4 regions of the Micromonospora lupini genome follow, and region 4 is predicted to be linked to each of the others. Evidence: riboswitches for the same ligand, from Rfam matches in the RefSeq annotation. Region 4 holds a riboswitch; each other region holds the start of a gene.
What was found. Region 4 has a riboswitch for cyclic di-AMP ahead of OOJ91_RS29920 (C39 family peptidase). Riboswitches for the same ligand answer to the same signal wherever they lie in the genome.
Positions count from the first base shown of each region.

Region 1 (2,193 bases), on a different contig from region 4:
GTGGCGTCGCTGCGTAGCGCCTCGGGAGTGGCGCCGGTCAGCGCGGCGGCGGCGTCGACGGTCTGCAACGCGGCGCTGGGCGGGGCGGGATCGGTGGCCGGCGCGGGTGCCCGGACGGGACGGGAGTCGTCGCCGCGCGGATCCTCGGTGCCGGCGTCGTGGTGGCCGCGCGCGGGTAGGGCGGCCACGTGGCGGGCGTCGGTCAGGTGCATCGGTCCGTAGCCGCCGCTGGTGCTCGGGGTGCCGGCGTTGCTGTCCCAGCGGGACTCCAGGTAGGAGACGCCGAGCAGCACGGCGGTCGGCACGCCGTACTCGGTCGACGCGGCGGCGTACTGCTGCTGACGGTCGGCGGCCGGTGCGGCGGAGGCGGGGCCGGCGCTCAGCGGTACGGCGGTCGTTGCGGCGACCACCGCGGCGACGAGCAGCGCGCGCCGGCCGGCGGACAGGGTTGGACTTTCCATCGAACCCCCTAGATTCAACTGGTAACTGTGTGGCCACCTTCGCGCCGGTCGGGAGTCCAGGTCAATACCTTTCCATATATCAAAGCCTGCAGAAGGAAACCTTCACGTACGCTCGGTGACCCCCTCGAATCGGTACGGAGTGTCACGGCCGCACGGGTTGCGGATCGGTAACGGCCGTCTCTACTCTGGTCATTTGTCGGCCCGGTTGCAGGTCTGCCCACCCGGGCGGTAACGGACCGACACCGCCGAGTCGCTTGCGAGCGAGCCGGGGACCCAGGTTCCCCCGGGGTGAATCCGCAGCCAATGCGGTAGGGCGCCAACTTCCCGCCCGAACCCGTCAGCTAACCCGGTAGGCGGTCAGGAAGAAGGAGTACGGAACCCGGTGGCCCTCCATGTCCAGTGGCCGTCGCTTGAACGGTCGGCCTCGGCCGACCCGACGTCGACAGTGCCGCGTCCACGCTGGTCCCGCTTCACCACCGCCCTCGCCGCCCTGGTCGGCGTCGCCGTCGTCCTGACCGGCAGCGCCACGGCGGCGCACGCGGATCCGTCCGTCGCCGAGATCGAGCGCCAGATCGACGCCGACTGGAACAAGCTCGAACCGGTCATCGAACGGCACAACGCCACCCGCGCGGACCTGGCCGTCAAGCGCAAGCAGGCCGACACGCTCGCCGCGCGCATCGCGCCCCTGGAGCGCCAGGTCGACGCCGCGATGAACAAGGTCAGCGCGCTGGCCGTGCGCGCGTACATGGGCGAGAACCTGTCGACGGTCAACACGATGCTCGGCAGCCGGTCGCCCAGCGAGGTGGTCGGGCAGCTCGAGATGCTCGACCGGTTCGCCCACAACCAGCAGCAGGACGTCCGGCAGGTCGCCGGCCTCCGCGACGAGCTGGCCCGGCAGAAGGCGCCGCTCGACGAGATGGTGGCCCAGCTGACCCGGACCGAGGCGCAGTTGGCGGCGAAGAAGAAGCAGATCAACGAAGAGATCGACAGGCTGCAGAAGCTGCGCCTCAAGGTGTACGGCAACGGCGGCGGCGGTTCGCTGCGTCCGGCGCCCTGCCCGGCCAGCTACCCCGGCGGCGCCGCGGGCACGGCGGTCAAGTTCGCCTGCGCCCAGATCGGCAAGCCGTACGTGTGGGGTGCCGAGGGTCCGAACTCGTACGACTGTTCCGGGCTGATGCTCGCCGCGTGGGCGAAGGCAGGCGTGTCGCTGCCGCACAACGCCGCCGCGCAGAGCCGGGCGACCAAGAACGTCAGCAGGGGCGACCTGCGCCCCGGCGACCTGGTCTTCTACTACAGCGACATCCACCACGTCGGCATGTACGTCGGCGGCGGCTGGGTGGTGCACGCCTCCCAGGCAGGTCAGCCCGTCAAGATGAAGAAGGTCGACGACGGGCCGATCCACAGCTACGGCCGTCCCGGCTGACCGACGCCGAACGCACTAGGGCCCGTCGCGATCCTGTCGCGGCGGGCCCTCGTCGTCTCCTAGCGCGTCGGCCAGGCACGCCAGTTCTGCCAGGAGCGGCTCGGCGTCGGCCCCCGCTGACCCTGGTACCGCGAGCCGTAGACCACCGACCCGTACGGGTGCTCGGCCGGCGAGGACAGCCGGAAGATGCAGAGCTGGCCGATCTTCATGCCGGGCCAGAGGGTGATCGGCAGGTTCGCCACGTTCGACAGCTCCAGCGTCACGTGGCCGGAGAAGCCCGGGTCGATGAACCCGGCGGTGGAGTGGGTG
Region 1 covers NZ_JAPENL010000002.1:1,478,292-1,480,484, forward strand. The annotation lists gene OOJ91_RS21690 (N-acetylmuramoyl-L-alanine amidase) at 1-461, opposite strand, end outside; cyclic di-AMP (ydaO/yuaA leader) riboswitch at 695-831, shown strand; gene OOJ91_RS21695 (C40 family peptidase) at 844-1,884, shown strand; gene dcd (dCTP deaminase) at 1,944-2,193, opposite strand, start outside.
Region 1: it holds a riboswitch for cyclic di-AMP, as region 4 does, so the genes downstream of both, OOJ91_RS21695 (C40 family peptidase) here and OOJ91_RS29920 (C39 family peptidase) in region 4, are expected to answer to the same signal.

Region 2 (2,193 bases), on a different contig from region 4:
GCCGTTCGACGCCGACACCGGGGCCGACCTGGACGCCGCGGTCGACGCGGTGCGCGACCGGTTCGGCTCGGCGGCGCTCACCCGGGCGGTGCTCCTCGGCCGGGATCCGGGCGTCGAGATGCCGCTATTGCCGGACTGAGGGGGGTTGTGGGGCCGCTTCGGCTGCGACCGGCGACACATCACAGCAGGTCGGCGGTTTAGCCGGCGGCTGACGGGTGACCCTTGAGGGGAACAGCCTGACGAGGGGGGCCCACCATGTCCGACGACACCAGCAACCGACCGAGCCGGCACGCCGAACGTCCGCACGACGTGACCGACCCCCTGCTCTGGCAGCTGGCGGTCGACGTGCTGAGTGCCCACGAGCCCGACGACGAGGGTCACTGCCGCAACCTGCAGTGCGCCGGCCAGTCCTGGCCGTGCTCGGCCCGGGCGGGTGCCGAGCAGTCGCTGCGGCTGGCCCGCAGGACGCAGGCCTCGGTCGAGACGGCCATCGACGGCGACGGTGCCGGCACGGGCTGGCCCGGCGAGACGGCGGCACCGGCCCCCCGCTGGGACCGTGACGCCACCGCGGTGATGTCGCGCCGAGGGTCGAGGGCGTCCGCCGCGGCGTGACCGCGCCGTCATCCGCGCCCCGACCAGCGCCCTCGAACGACCGAACGCTCGGCCGGTGACCCGGCCGAGCGTTCGAGTGTCGTACGTCAGAGGGCGAGCCGCTGACCGGGGAGGATCAGGCCCGGGTCGGCGCCGATCACCTGCCGGTTGCGCTCGTACAGCGCCTGCCAGCCGCCCGCCTGGCGGTGGCTGTCGGCGATCTCCGACAGGGTGTCCCCCGGCTTGACGACGTACGTGTCGCCGCCGGCCGCGGGCGCGGTGCGCTCGTGGTTGCGGGTCGCCGGCTGGTCGCCGCGCGACGACCGCTCCTTCGGGGCTGTGGACCGGTCCTTCGGGGCTGTGGACGTCGACGACTTCGGGGTCGACTTCGTCGAGGACTTCGTGGCGGAGCCGCCCGACGAGCCGCCCTTGCGGCCGCAGGTCGGCCACGCGCCGATGCCCTGCCGGTCGAGCACCTTCTCGGCGATGGCGATCTGCTCGCCGCGGCTGGCCAGGTCGGCACGGGCGGCGTACTTCTTGCCGCCGTAGCCGGCCCAGGTTCCCTGGGAGAACTGCAGGCCGCCGTAGTAACCGTTACCGGTGTTGATCTTCCAGTTGCCGCCGGACTCGCACTTGGCGACCGCGTCCCAGTTGACACCGGCCTGGGCCGGGGCCGCAGGGCCGAAGAGGGCGACCGCGCCGGTGACCGCGCCGACGGCAAGCGTGCCGACGGCGACGCGGCGGGTGGTGACCCGTCGATGACGGGGCGTGTGGACAGACGTCATGTGTGGTTCCTCCACGCCGGCGAGGTGAGCTGTCGGGTTCGGGCCGAGGAGCCCGGCCGCGCGGTGGCGGCTTCACCCCGAGGTGACATGCACCGAGGAACGTTGGGTCCCCCGCTCCTGCCCGGTTCTGGTATCCGACGACCGGGGGCAGGATTTGGCGTTGCCGGTCGCGGTGTCCACGGTGGCGGACTCGACCGACCGTAGGCACGGTCGGTGACGGTCGCCCAACCCTTGTGAACTTGTTCACCGGCCCACGCGGGGCGTCACCCGCACCGGTTGCGGGCACGTACTCGGTGTGCTGTGACCATCGTGGACCGTTGCCCACCGGAACCACCGGTAGCGGACCGCCGCCGCACGCCACCCACAGCGATGACCAACAGGGCCACAGAGAACAACGGAAACCAATCCCCGGTACGCGAGTAGACCGTGCCCCACCCGGTCGTCGAAGCGACGGTGACCAGCAACTCCGCGTCACCGGCGGTGGCCTCACCCACCACTCTGCCGTTGGGGTCGGTGACCGTCAGCCGGCCGAGCCCGGCGGCGCGGACCACGGTGAGCCCGTTCTCCACGCCACGGACAAGGGTCATCCGAGCGTGCAGCCAGCCGTCCGAGCTGAAGTCCAGGGCGGGGACGAGCAGCACGGTGGCACCCTGCGCCCGATACCGTCGGACCAGGCCCGGAAAGTCAAGGTCCTTGCAGATCGCGACGCCGAACCGCCCGTCCACGAGCGCCTCGTCACCAGGCGTCAGCCAGTCCTCAAGGCCGGGGACCAGGTGCTGTTTGGTGTACGTCGTGACCGTCCCGGACGGGTCCAGCA
Region 2 covers NZ_JAPENL010000001.1:359,642-361,834, reverse strand. The annotation lists gene dinB (DNA polymerase IV) at 1-139, shown strand, start outside; gene OOJ91_RS01580 (hypothetical protein) at 256-612, shown strand; gene OOJ91_RS01575 (transglycosylase family protein) at 699-1,376, opposite strand; cyclic di-AMP (ydaO/yuaA leader) riboswitch at 1,376-1,546, opposite strand; gene OOJ91_RS01570 (nitrilase-related carbon-nitrogen hydrolase) at 1,640-2,193, opposite strand, start outside.
Region 2: it holds a riboswitch for cyclic di-AMP, as region 4 does, so the genes downstream of both, OOJ91_RS01575 (transglycosylase family protein) here and OOJ91_RS29920 (C39 family peptidase) in region 4, are expected to answer to the same signal.

Region 3 (2,193 bases), on a different contig from region 4:
TTGTTGCCGTACGTCTTGTCGGCGCCTGTGGCGTCGCCGCCGAAGCCGCCCTTCGCCGCGGCGAAGTCGCAGGCCCGGCCCTTGGGGTGTTCGCCGGAGCCGCCGGAGCGGTGACAGGAGACGTAGTGGGTGAAGCCTGCGGCCTTGGCCTGGTTGAGGGCGTGCAGGGTGCGTGGGGTGATGCAGCCGCTGGCCGGGGTGGGGTCGTTGATGCTGCACGACTCGGACGGCCAGGAGCCGTCGGAGTTGCGTGGCGCGGGCTGGGCGTTGGCGGTGGAGGTGCCCCGGTTGGAGCTGGTGTCGGCGGCGGTGGTGCGCGGCTTGCTGGTGGCGACCGTGAGGGCCCGCTCGGCCTGCTCCTTGCGCTTGGCCATCACCTCGACCTGCTTGCGCTGCTCGCGGATCTCGCCGTCCAGGGCGGTGCGGGTGCGGTTGGCCTCGTCCCGGGTGGCGTGCAGGTCGCGCAGCACCCGGTCCTCGTTGGCGGCCACCACGTCCAGCGCTGCCGCCCGGTCCATGAAGCCCTCGGGCGTGTTGGTGTTGAGCAATGCCGAGACGGTGCTGAGCCGGCCGGTGCGGTACGCGACGCCGGCGATCTCGCCGACCTTGCCGTTGCGCACGGTCATCTCAGCCTCGGTGGCCTTGAGCTTTGTCGCGAGTTGCTGCTGTCGCTGGACGGAGGTGTCCAGGGCGCGCTTCGCGTCCAGGTAGCCCTTGCTTGCCGCTTCGAGCTGGGCCCGCAGCGCGGGGGTGCCGCCCTCCTCGTCGCCGTCGGGCGCCGCGGCGGCCCGCAGACCGCCGGGGGGAGCGGCGGTGGCGGCGCCGACCGGTACCGCGACGCCGAGGGTGACCATCATGACGATGAGTGCCGCGAGTCGGGCGGCGGGTGGTCGTGCTGGTGCCACTGAGCATGTCCTTCCGTTAGCCGCCGACCGGGTTAGCTGACGGGTTCGGGACGGAAGATCCCTACCGCTGACGCGGATGCACCCCAGGAACGTGGTTCCCCGGTTCGCCCTCTCGAGTGATTAGGCGGCGGCCGCCACCGGCGCCGGGAGGGCGCCACCGGGTGGTGGCCGGGACCGAGCCTACCGGGGCAGGTGGGGCGGATGCAGCAGTTGTGACAGACGGTGCCTGCCCCGCCACGGCAAATTGCGGCGAATGCGAGGGAAGCTCTGCAAATACCGCTACCACTCGATCGAGCCGCAGGCTCCGGGGGCGGTGCCGGGCTCGATCTGCAGCGTGGCGTGCTCGATGCGGAAGTCCTCCCGCAGGGCGGCGCGCGCCGCGTCCAGCACCGCGCCGACCTCCGCGCCGGGCGCCATGATCAGGTGTGCGGAGGCCACGTCCATGCCCGAGGTGAGTGTCCAGACGTGCAGGTCGTGCACCTCGACCACGCCGGGCACCGCGGCCAGCCGGTCATGCACGGCGGTGACCTGGAGGTGTTCCGGGGCGGCCTGCACCAGGATGCGGACGGCGGCGCGTCCCAGCCGCCAGGTGCGCGGCAGGATGAACACGCCGATGGCGACCGCGACCAGCGGGTCGGCCCACCACCAGTCGGTGACCGTGATGAGCAGCGCCGCTCCGATCACGCCGAGCGAGCCGAGCAGGTCGCCGAGCACCTCCAGGTAGGCGCCCTGGAGGTTGATGCTCTCCCGGGCGCCGGCGCGCAGCAGCGCGAACGCGATCAGGTTGGCGAGCAGGCCGAGGACGGCCACCACGAGCATCGGTCCGGTCAGCACCTCGTGGGGGTCGCCGAACCGGCCGATCGCCTCGATCACCACGTAGACCGCCACGCCGGAGAGCAGGACGGCATTGGCCAGGGCGGCCAGCACCTCGAGGCGGTAGAGCCCGAAGGTGCGCTGCGGGTCGCCGGTGGCCCGCCGGGTGGCGGTGATCGCGGCGAGCGCCATCCCGATGCCGAGCACGTCGGTGAACATGTGCCCGGCGTCGGAGAGCAGCGCCAGTGAGCCGGTGTGGAAGGCGGCCACACCCTCGACCACCATCAGGGTGGCGAGCAGCCCGAACGCGGCCCAGAGTCGGCCCCGGTGCTGGTGGGCGGCGTTGGCGACCGACCCGTGGTGGTGGTCATGACCTGCTCCCACGAGATCCACCCTCCGTCGCCGCCCGGGACCCGGTCAAATGTATGCTCACATCGCTATGTATGCAACTGTACGGGCGGGCCCGACCGCCGAC
Region 3 covers NZ_JAPENL010000001.1:2,864,612-2,866,804, reverse strand. The annotation lists gene OOJ91_RS13075 (coiled-coil domain-containing protein) at 1-905, opposite strand, end outside; cyclic di-AMP (ydaO/yuaA leader) riboswitch at 911-1,042, opposite strand; gene OOJ91_RS13070 (cation diffusion facilitator family transporter) at 1,185-2,102, opposite strand.
Region 3: it holds a riboswitch for cyclic di-AMP, as region 4 does, so the genes downstream of both, OOJ91_RS13075 (coiled-coil domain-containing protein) here and OOJ91_RS29920 (C39 family peptidase) in region 4, are expected to answer to the same signal.

Region 4 (2,193 bases):
TGTTCTATCAGTTCCTGACCGAGGTGCCCCAGGCTGCCGCCATCTGGTCGGCCCTGTTCCTGCTGGCGCTTACCGTCCTCGCCGTGCTGGTGGCCCGTCCCGAGCGGGACTCGCCGGCAGCCGAGCCGCCGCCGCCGGCGCCCACCGCCCGCGAGGTGGCCGCCGCCGAGGTCGCCGACCTGCGCCGGTACGCCGAGGAGGTGGCCGTGGCCGCGTCCCGCGCCGCGCAGACCGCCCGACGACGACGCGCTGACTGGCTGATCACTCAGGAAGAGGCGCAGCGGGCCTGGTCCCGGTACGACGACGCGGACACCACCGCCCGCCGCCTCGCCACCGCCGGTGCGCTGCCGCCCCCGCGTACCCCGCACACCCCCGCCGAGTACGCCGCCCGGGAGCGCTACCTGCACCGTGCCGCGATGGCCGCGCACTGGCGTGGAGAGTTGACCATGGCTCAGCTCGCGGACGTGTTCGGGCACCGGCGCGGCTGGGATCCCCGCCGGCACCCGGTCGAGCAGGAGGTGCTTCTCACCCGGGTGATCCGTGACGCGCGGCTGGCCGACCACCGGGCAGCAGCCGAGCGGGAGCGGTCCGCCTGGCGGGACGCGGAGCTGGCCGCCGAGTCGGCGCGCACCCTCGCCGAGGAGGCGTACGCGGCGACGGCCCGGCTGTTGCCGACCCCGGTGCCGTCCCGTCGCGCGACGACCGGGGCGTCGCGTCCGGCCGTTGTGGCGCGCTGGCGTCCCGTCCGGGCGGGTTGAGCCCGATCTGTTATGTGAGGCCGGTCACCGCCAGCGAAAATCGGGCGACCGGCCCGATCGGTGGCCATTGTTCCCGCAATTGTCGAGGCGTTTCCGGCGACCTGTCCGGTTGTCACCCACGGACGCCTCGGTAACCGGTTGTCCCATCGAGTCACGTCAGCGGCAATACGCGCAGAAATTGTCGCACCAGACGATGTTTACGCAGGTGGGCACCGCTTGGCAGGGTGAGCGTCGGCCAGTACTGTCGTCCCGTCCGGTGCGGTAACCGATCGCAGGATGCGACGCCGCGCCGACCCGCTCAATCGTGATCAACGAACCGGGGACCCACAGTAAGTCCGGGGTGAATCCGCGAGCCACGGCCCGCGGTAGGGCGATCTTCCCGCCCGAATCCGTCAGCTAACCCGGTAGGCGGTGACGGAAGGAGTTCCATCCTCGTGCAGCACCTCTCCACCCCTCGGTTGGTCCCACGCCTCCACGGCGTCGCGGCACCCCCGCTCATCCGCCTCGTGACGGTGAGCTGACCCCCCGGGTCGCCGCCTCTCCCGCCCGGCCGCGCCGGGCGATCCCCTGAGCGGTTCACCACCCGCGGACCACGGTCCGCGCGCTGGCGCCTGCCCGGACACCGACCGCGCCCGGTGTGCCGCTCTCCCCCCGAACCGTGGAGGACCCCGTGAAGCACACCCTGCAGCGTCAGCTTCGTCGCCTCGCGACCGAGCGCCCGTACCAGATCGTCGCCGCCTCCGCCGCGGCCCTCGCGATCGCCACCACCACCGGCGTCCTGCTCGCCGGCACCGATGGGGCCCCGGCCAGCGGGCACACCTCGACCACAGTCGCCGAGATGCGCAGCGACACCATCGCGTCCCGCGGCCAGGCACGCGTCGCGCCCCCCTCGGCCGCGCCGAGCACCGCCGCCCCGGCCACGAGCGCCGCCTCTCCCGCTGCGAAGGCCACGAGCAACCCCGACCTCACCCGTAAGCCGACGCCGCCGAAGCCGCCCGCGACCAAGGTGCTCGACTACGACTACGAGGCGCAGAACACGTACTACAACTGCGGCCCGGCGGCGACCCGCAACGCCCTCAGCGCCAGCGGCATCGACCGCACGCAGGAGGAGCTCGGCGCCGAGCTGGGCACCACCGAGATGGGCACCAACTCGGCCGAGGACACCACCCGGGTGCTCAACGCCGAGGTGAAGGGCTCCCCGTACCGGACCCGGATGTTCGAGGGCGCGCCAAGCCGCGCGCAGATGGACCGCCTCCAGGCCGACGTCGTCAAGGCCATCACCGACGGCCGAGGCGTGGTCGCCAACGTCGTCGGCGACGCCACCGACACCGACGGCGGCTGGCACTCCTACGGCGGCGGGCACTACATCGCCGTCGTGGGCTACAAGGACAACGGCCGCACCGTGCGGATCGCCGACTCGGCGAACCCGGCCGAC
Region 4 covers NZ_JAPENL010000003.1:401,664-403,856, reverse strand. The annotation lists gene OOJ91_RS29925 (hypothetical protein) at 1-758, shown strand, start outside; cyclic di-AMP (ydaO/yuaA leader) riboswitch at 1,044-1,184, shown strand; gene OOJ91_RS29920 (C39 family peptidase) at 1,417-2,193, shown strand, end outside.